Regions from separate parts of the Paenibacillus sp. FSL H7-0735 genome, predicted to be linked through region 1. Evidence: predicted binding sites of a transcription regulator. Region 1 holds the regulator's gene; each other region holds the start of a gene.
What was found. Region 1 encodes Rex, which represses fermentation and respiration genes when NADH is low (regulators of the CRP and FNR family bind a similar motif). Its sites were predicted from a motif close to TTGTGAAATATTTCACAA; they were not measured.
Positions count from the first base shown of each region.

Region 2: nirB (nitrite reductase large subunit NirB) is a predicted target of Rex. The motif match lies at 1,337-1,354, and genes of this name have one in related genera.
Region 3: NSS82_RS00055 (cytochrome ubiquinol oxidase subunit I) is a predicted target of Rex. The motif match lies at 1,257-1,274, and genes of this name have one in related genera.
Region 4: NSS82_RS28640 (formate/nitrite transporter family protein) is a predicted target of Rex. The motif match lies at 724-741, and genes of this name have one in related genera.

Region 1 covers NZ_JBBOZH010000001.1:4,913,470-4,915,679, forward strand. The annotation lists gene NSS82_RS22345 (amidohydrolase) at 1-411, opposite strand, end outside; gene NSS82_RS22350 (redox-sensing transcriptional repressor Rex) at 398-1,051, opposite strand; gene dinG (ATP-dependent DNA helicase DinG) at 1,182-2,210, opposite strand, start outside.
Region 2 covers NZ_JBBOZH010000001.1:5,212,685-5,214,894, forward strand. The annotation lists gene nirB (nitrite reductase large subunit NirB) at 1-1,219, opposite strand, end outside; gene NSS82_RS23760 (hypothetical protein) at 1,451-2,161, opposite strand.
Region 3 covers NZ_JBBOZH010000001.1:12,064-14,273, reverse strand. The annotation lists gene NSS82_RS00070 (S1C family serine protease) at 1-173, shown strand, start outside; gene NSS82_RS00065 (cold-shock protein) at 593-793, shown strand; gene NSS82_RS00060 (cold-shock protein) at 886-1,113, shown strand; gene NSS82_RS00055 (cytochrome ubiquinol oxidase subunit I) at 1,336-2,210, shown strand, end outside.
Region 4 covers NZ_JBBOZH010000002.1:220,152-222,361, reverse strand. The annotation lists gene NSS82_RS28640 (formate/nitrite transporter family protein) at 845-1,672, shown strand; gene NSS82_RS28635 (MFS transporter) at 2,133-2,210, shown strand, end outside.

The sequences.
Region 1 (2,210 bases):
CTCAGCTACCTCAGCTACTCGGTCCATGTGATCATACATATCGAGGAAGGTCGTAGTTCCACCCTTCAGCATTTCCAATACAGATAAGGAGGTTCCCCAGTATACATCATCACCGGTGAACTTTTCCTCCATCGGCCACATCTTCTCCTGAAGCCACACTTGTAGCGCTAAATCATCTCCATATCCACGCAGCAAAGACATCGCCGCATGACCATGTGTGTTTACAAGTCCAGGCATGAACAGCAGACGGCTGCCATCAACCACTTGCACTCCAGCTTCCATCTGAGGCTCTTCTTTTCCTATGTAAGTGATTAAATCATCTTCAATAGTCATATATCCACTCAGAACCGGCTCATCCGTTCCCGGAGTCAGAAAATACCCGCCCTTAATTATCGTTTTATTGTTGTTCATGTTCGCTTTCTTCCTTTCCATCCCGCAAGTAATAAGCAAGACTTTGCAGATCAGTTGTAAAATCAGCTGCATGCACCCGGATATTCGGTGGTGTCTTCAGAATCACAGGGGCAAAGTTCAAAATTGCTTCAATCCCAGAAGAAATGAGAATATCTGCTACATTTTGAGCTTCTGAATCAGGTACGGTAATAATGGCAATGCGAATACCTTGCTCACGAATCGTGCTGCCTAGTTCATCCATCGGTTGCACAGTAAGGGAGTTGATCTTACGTCCAACCTTAGGAGCGTACGAATCAAATATAGCCGTGATTTTCATAGTATCTTTGAGATATGCATTGTAATTAGACAAGGCATGTCCGAGATTACCTGCCCCTACTAAAGCTACATTAAGCTGTTGATCCAGCTTCAGAATATGACGGATTTTCTCAATAAGATACGTTACATCATAGCCGATACCTTTTCTGCCGAAGTCACCAAAATACGCTAAATCCTTACGAATCTGTGCGGGATTAAGATCAAGCTTTTGTCCAAGTTCCTGAGAGGAAACTGTTAATATTTCGCGATTCTGGAGATCATTCAAAAAACGCAAATACACAGGTAGTCTGCGAACAACGGCTTCTGATATTTTATCCGATTTCATATTTTTCCTCCTAAAAATAGTAATGTTCTTGTGAAAATCCATATTCTAACGTATACCTCTCCTTATTAAGGGCGGTACTGTAACTTACCGCCCTTAAGGATAAGGAGGAGCTAAACTGAAGACGAGCATTTTAAGAAGCGCCGCCATCCTCTAGCCATTCCGCTATGCGGGGGACCATTTGATCAGTCAGCATATGCTCCATTTTGGGACCAGGCAATGAATAAAGGAAATACTTCCCGTAATGAGATTCAATAACCCTTGTATCATAAACAATAACTATTCCGCGATCCTGCGCCGTGCGAACCAGTCTTCCGAATCCCTGCTTAAAACGAATAACCGCTTGAGGAACAGACAATTTCATGAATGGATTCTTCTTCTGAGCCTGCAATAACTCCGACTTCGCTTCCGCCAACGGGTGATTCGGCGGTTGAAACGGAAGTCTCACGATGGCCAGGCAAGTCAGTGCTTCACCTGGAATATCTACACCTTCCCAGAAGCTGCTCGTCCCCAGCAGAACGGATGCTGCACTGTCCTGAAAGCGGCGGATCAGCTTGCTCCGGCTGCCACCTTCCACGCCTTGACCAAGCACCGTAATCTCTTGTGAGGCCAAAGCCTCTTTAAGCGGATCATATACCTGACGCAGCATTTTATAAGAAGTAAACAGAACCAGCATCCGCCCACGTGTTGTTTTGGCAGCTTCTGCTAACGACTGTACGAGTGTATCGACAAATCGAGCATCGCCCACACTGCCCTTCACACTAGGAAAATCACGCGGTATAACTAGCAGCGCCTGCTCGCGATACTTAAAGGGAGATGGAAGGAGTGAGGTCATTAGACGTCCCTCTTCCGCAGCTTCGTTAAGTCCGAGATTATCAATCATAAACTGAAAAGATTTATCTACAGACAGCGTCGCCGAGGTAAGCACGATGCTTTTTTTCTTATCGAAGAACAACTCTTTAAGCTGGCTGCTAACATCCACAGGGACGGCATACATCTGCAGTGATTTGCTGCGGTAATTTCCATTTGCCTCCAGCCAATATACTACATTATCGTCATTCAGCCCCATAAAGAATCTTACTTGCTCACGTATGGAAGCCAAATCCTTAAATAAACCGCTAATATCAGTAACAAGACTGTCTGCTGAGGATTGGCTTTCCTG
Region 2 (2,210 bases), 300 kb from region 1:
TGGCTCCGCTTCCGCAGCAGCCCGTACCCATGACCTCTGTATAAATCTCATCAGTCATTACAGCACCTTGTTTTACTAACTTTTGCAGGTTAGCCGATTCCGTCACATCCCCGAACAGGACTGCACCAACAATGACATTGTCTTTGAGCAGAATTTTCTTATAGGTTCGCTTCCATTCATCTTTGCTTGAGATTACAGTGTGCTCAGGGGAATCCATAAACTCACCTGCAGAAAATACATCCACACCGGAAATTTTTAATTTGGTGGAGACAACAGAACCTTCATATGGATTTGTATCGCTTCCGCAGAGATGTTTAGCTAGAACCATACCCTGCTCGAAGAGCGGCGCTACTAATCCGTAACAAACTCCGCGATGTTCGGCACATTCGCCAATGGAATATACATTCTGCATAGAGGTCTGCAAATAATCGTCCACTACAATTCCACGATTAACAGCAATTCCGCTTTCTTTTGCCACAGTTATATTCGGTTTGATGCCTACAGCCATAACTACAAAATCAGCTGCAAGTGTAGTGCCATCACTAAATTGTAAACCACTTACTCTCTGTTCCCCTGTCAATTCTACTGTTTGTTTGCCCATGGCAAATTTCACGCCTTGACGCTCTAGCTCAGCTTGCAACATAGAGGAGGCATTACGATCAAGCTGGCGCTCCATTAGATCTTCCATCAGATGCACTACAGTAACGTCCATGCCAAGGTTCACAAGACCCTTTGCCGCTTCCAATCCAAGTAAGCCCCCGCCGATTACCGCCGCTTTGTTGTATTGTTTAGCCGCAGCTAGCATCGCATCACAATCTGCAATATCCCGGAAACCCACTACTCCTTCCTTATCACAACCAGGTACAGGTAAAATAAATGAATTCGAACCCGTTGCAATAATCACTTTATCGTAAGAAACAGCCATACCGTTATCCGCAATTACTTGCTTGGAATGCTCGTCAATTCGCGTAACTGTTGTTCCTGTATGCAAGGTAATGTTGTTATCTTCATACCAGTTCCAGTCGTTTAGGATGATATCATTGATGGTTTTGCTGCCTTCGAGAACATAGGACAACATGATCCGATTATAATTGGGGTGAGGTTCGCTTCCAAAGACCGTAATGTCATAAGCTCCACCTAGCTTCAATATTTGCTCTAGCGTACCTATGCCTGCCATACCGTTGCCGACTAATACTAATTTTTCTCTCTTCGCTGCCATAGTTAGGTGCCTCCTCAGTCTTATCCGTTCTTGTTGAACTTTGCTTCAACTTATCTTCTACATAATGAAATTATACATTTCAAAATTTAAGAGAGATTGTGATTACAGTCACATTAAATGTGAATGTTTTCACATAAAAAATAAGACAACTTTGTTAGGTTCTAAATTCTAATAAAAAAAGCCAGATCACAGGTTCTGAATAACCGTAGATCTGGCATTTATGTACTTTTTTTAACGTATAGCCAATAAAATCTCCAATTCATCCTGCACTCTAAGCTTCATGTCCATTCCATTCTCAAGCAGCTGCTTCCCATTCACCTTCATCTTCCAAACTTCATTGCTAAAAGGAGTATAATCACCAATGGATAACACCTTTTTGTTGTCTTCGGTCAACTGCACCACACTGCTGTTCTTCAACAAACCTCTCACTGTTAAATCTTCAGTAAATCCCATAACATATGAATGATTCAAATTCACTTGCTCACTTCCGCCATTCACGGTCAACAACACAATTTGAAGGGGTTCCTCTTGTTCCTTAGACATCGCCGTAATTACTAATTTTGATTCATGCCCGACGGTTCGACCCCAATCCTCAGCTCCAATGGTCTCCCCATCCATTTGCAGCTCCCAATTCATTCCTGGACTGAGTGAAATATTATTTACCGTTAGAATGCTTGTGTTATCCTCAGAAAAGGTGGCCTTCCCACTACCTTTCAGTAGGTCAAAGATCGTTATCCCTTTTCTGTAGCTCTCGCTAAGCTGCTTGTCCAAAGGGTTGGTCAGCAAGTCATTTCCCGCAACGATAAGCGAAAGCGTAGGCCCGTCTGATCCTGCTAAGCCATTATTCCCTTCATTATTAACGTCAGCAAGAGTCGAACATCCACCTATTATGAATACGATGACTAATCCTAGTAACAACCTCCACATATATTTCGTGGGCATAGTGACACCGCCTTGTCCCGCCTAATGACCACACAGCGTCTCAGGCTTG
Region 3 (2,210 bases), 4.9 Mb from region 1:
AATTCAATGATGTCATTACCAAATTTAATGATCAATCCATCATATCTACCCTTTCTCTTCGCAAGTACTTATATAATCATACGAAGATCGGTGATGATCTGAAAATTACTTACTATCGAAACGGCGAGGCCAAACAGGCAACAGTTAAACTTCTTGAAAAACCACAGGAATAATATGCTGGAAGTCGGTATATAATGAGATAGCAGTTACGACAAGTAGAGCGGACTACCCCTTCGATTCCGAGGGGGTACCTTCTTGAAAAAGCGGATAAAAGTAACGTTTTTGGGAAAGCTATTTTTCTAAAACCATGATAATTATGCCAGAAAAAGGATCTATTTAGGGAATAAACACTAAGTGGCAGCCCTTACATTGGAAGGTAATACTTATTAGGGCAAAACCGGATATATTCGGATGCTTGCTTGCCTTTGCTAATCAGGTGTGGTAATATGATATCAATCATACATTTAGTCCCTAATTCTCGCATTGAAAAGGGCTGTCATATTTGGTAATACAACCTTTTTCAATGTGTGAATTTTTTCTTTGTTTGAAGATAAAAAGAACATATTAATTTAAATTTGTGGAGGTAACACACATGCAAACAGGTACAGTTAAATGGTTCAACGCAGAAAAAGGATTCGGATTTATCGAAGTTGAAGGCGGAAGCGACGTATTCGTTCACTTCAGCGCAATCACTGGCGACGGCTTCAAAACTTTGGACGAAGGCCAACGCGTTGAATTCAACGTTGTTCAAGGCAACCGTGGACCACAAGCCGAAAACGTTGTAAAACTGTAATAATAGAAGAAACCGTCCCAGCTTGTGAAAGTTGGGACGGTCTTTTTATATCTAGTTACTCACTATTGACTTACAGGATGGGAGGAACGGCAATGAACTACCGGAAGAAACCTTTGGAAGAAATACCGGAAGAAAATACCGCAATTTGGGCATGTACCAATGAGGGATGCAACGGATGGATGAGGGATAATTTCGCATTTGAACATGCGCCTTCTTGCCGTCTATGTGACTCTCCAATGGTTCGCAGCACGAAGATGCTACCCCAATTGCTTAATTCGAATGGCGATCTCAAATCGCTGAAGAAGGGTATTTCCATCTAACCAATACCTAAATGAGTCAAGCATTTAATAGAACGACGAACCACTCAAGACGGGTAAACCGTCTTATTTTTTTTGCTTTCTTTATGCTAAATTGTGATCTTTGTCACAAATCATTTGAATTTCACCGTTAAATGACTATCTTTATGTGACATTTATCACAAAAAGAAGCTTAAATTTTTGACAGAATATAATTAACGAAAAGGGGAGAAGGAAGGGACAAATATGGATACAGTAATGCTGTCGCGTATACAATTTGCGTCGACGACAATATTCCACTATTTCTTTGTACCGGTATCAATCGGACTAGCGCTCTTGATTGCAATCATGGAGACAATGTACGTTAGAAAAGGTAATGAAGAGTACAAAAAAATGGCGCAGTTCTGGGGAAAGCTATTCCTCATCAATTTTGCAGTAGGGGTAGTTACAGGGATATTGCAGGAATTTCAGTTCGGGATGAACTGGTCCGATTATTCACGTTTTGTGGGTGATGTATTCGGGGCTCCACTTGCAGTTGAGGCATTGGCAGCCTTTTTCCTGGAGTCTACTTTTATTGGGATATGGATATTCGGCTGGGATAAGGTATCCAAGCGAGTACATTTACTGTCCATCTGGCTGGTAGCATTCGGTACGATGTTATCTGCATTCTGGATTCTAGCGGCTAACTCTTTTATGCAGCATCCTGTGGGTTTTGAGATAAATAATGGACGTGCAGAAATGAATGATTTCTTCGCGCTTATTACGAACGGACAATTGCTGGTTGAATTCCCACATACAGTACTGGCTGCTTATGCAACAGGTGCTTTTCTTGTAACAGGTATTAGTGCTTATAAAATATTGAAGAAACAAGAGGTTTCTTTCTTTAAGAAGTCTTTTCAGATTGCAGCTATCGTAGGGATTATTTCTTCTATTGGTGTAGCTGTTGCTGGTCACGCCCAAGCGCAATATTTGGTTGAAACTCAACCAATGAAAATGGCAGCTTCCGAAGGACTGTGGGGTAAGAGTGGTGACCCGGCACCTTGGACCGTATGGGCAAACATTGATCCAGAGAATCAAATCAGTACTGGAGAATTTCAAATTCCTTATATGCTGAGTTTCCT
Region 4 (2,210 bases), on a different contig from region 1:
TACAATCCAATGGCTTCGGCGATGGTAGCGAGCCAAATGTGCTCGAAAGCTACAGTTAAGGTCATTTGAGTCCGATGTCCGATAGCAAGCCAAATGTGCTCAAAAGCTACGTATAAGGTCGATTGAGTCCGATCGTGCTGAGTCAACGCCCACCGCAGAAGCTATCGGACCCAGAAGCCGCTATTTGGTAATTAATCGCCTATTGAGCGTGATTTCGGACTCCAATGCAGCTATTACATAAAATGAGGTACAACTAGTGTGTTTTTGATGGCAATAGCGACTATGGGGTCCGATAGCAAGCCAAATGTGCTCAAAAGCTACGTATAAGGTCGATTGAGTCCGATCGTGCTGAGTCAACGCCCACCGCAGAAGCTTTCGGACTCAGAAGCCGCTATTTAGCAATTAATCGCCTTTTGAGTGTGATTTCGGACTCCAATGCAGCTATTACATAGAATGAGGTACAACTAGTGTGTTTTTGGTGGCAATAGCGACTATGGGGTCCGATAGCGAGCCAAATGTGCTCAAATGCTACGAATAGGGTCATCTGAGTCCGATGTCCGATAGCGAGGTATAGCTACAGTGAGATATAGCTGCATATAAGGACAACTGTGTCCGATAGCTGCTGCGTACGCTCAAATGTAATCCAACGAAACAAGATATGCTGGCTTAGTCGGTCATACATAAACTTCTATTTGTGCACAGGTCGCAGTAAATTTGACATGTCAGTGAAAACTTTCACTTAGTTTTCTCAAAGTGATAATTATCACGTTAATGTGTTTTACGACACGCTACAATGGTCATAAAGGAACAAATTTGAAGTAAATAGATGAAGGAGATAGGAACCATGGCTTATAGCAAACCGCAGCAAATTGCCGAAGTAACTGTAGAGAATGGCATAAAAAAAGCTCATAATCCGCTAAGTACCGTACTTATTCTGGGCTTTTTGGGAGGAGCGTTTATTGCGCTCGGGTTTTTATTGGATATTCGCGTCATTGCTGGCGCACCACAGGAATGGGGTTCCATTGCTAACTTTATCGGAGCCGCAGTCTTCCCCGTTGGGCTGATCATGGTACTCCTTGCAGGTGGAGAACTGCTGACAGGGAATATGATGGCCGTGCCGCTCGCTTTTATGGCTAAGAAGATTTCTTTCTGGGAAGTTGTGAAGAATCTTTTGCTCATTACGATTAGTAATCTGGCTGGGGCATTATTTGTAGCTTATTTCTTCGGTCATGTAGTGGGGTTAACTTCAGAGGGTGTGTATTTAGAAAAATTGGTGGATATGGCTGGTCATAAAATCGATGCAGAATTCTTTCCGGCATTTGTTTCGGGTATCGGCTGTAACTGGCTCGTTGCGCTGGCCGTATGGCTCTCCTATGGAGCAGATAACTTCAGCGGCAAAATCCTTGGTATTTGGTTCCCAACGATGGCCTTTGTTGCGATCGGATTCCAGCACGTTGTAGCTAACATGTTCCTAATTCCAGCAGCTATTTTTGAAGGTTATTATTCATGGGGGCAATACTTCACTAACTTTGTTCCCGTCTGGCTCGGCAATTTAACGGGTGGAGCAATATTTGTCGCAGCTGCCTATTGGATGGCATACTTGCGTAAAGCACCTACGGCTATTCAATCCGTAGATAGCATGTCCGGCAGCAGTGTCAAAAAACACGCTTAAGCTCGTCTTATAGAGCACTCCATAGAACATTCAAGGTCTGCCTTATTGGTGGCGTTAATGTTTAAGGGGTGCTTTTTGTTATGTAGACACAAAAAAATCCGCCGTGATATATCCGCGCTCGGGGGAACGAAATCGGATCACGGCGAATTTTGAAGGGGGAGTGTTTCTAGGCTCTATTACCCCGTCTTTCTAAAAGCGAATCAGTTTCTTCTTGTTTAGTTTGCTTTACGGACGACAGCCACAGCTTTAAAATAAGAATAGATATTAGAGCTAGGGAGGACTGCGGACGTGAACCCCAAGGGAGACGGGATATTTCATGCGATATGTGCGTTTTATTCTCTAGATTTCATGCGTACTTTATCGCGATAAAACGTCAATGTGTATGCTTGCTCATAACCCTGTTTTGGGATAATACTGGATGAATTAATGACACATATATAACAGGGGATGTACACTACTTATGAAGTTTTTACAGGCATATCCAAAAGAAGTGAAAATATTTCTAATTGCCAGCCTAATTAATGCAACAGGTAGTGCG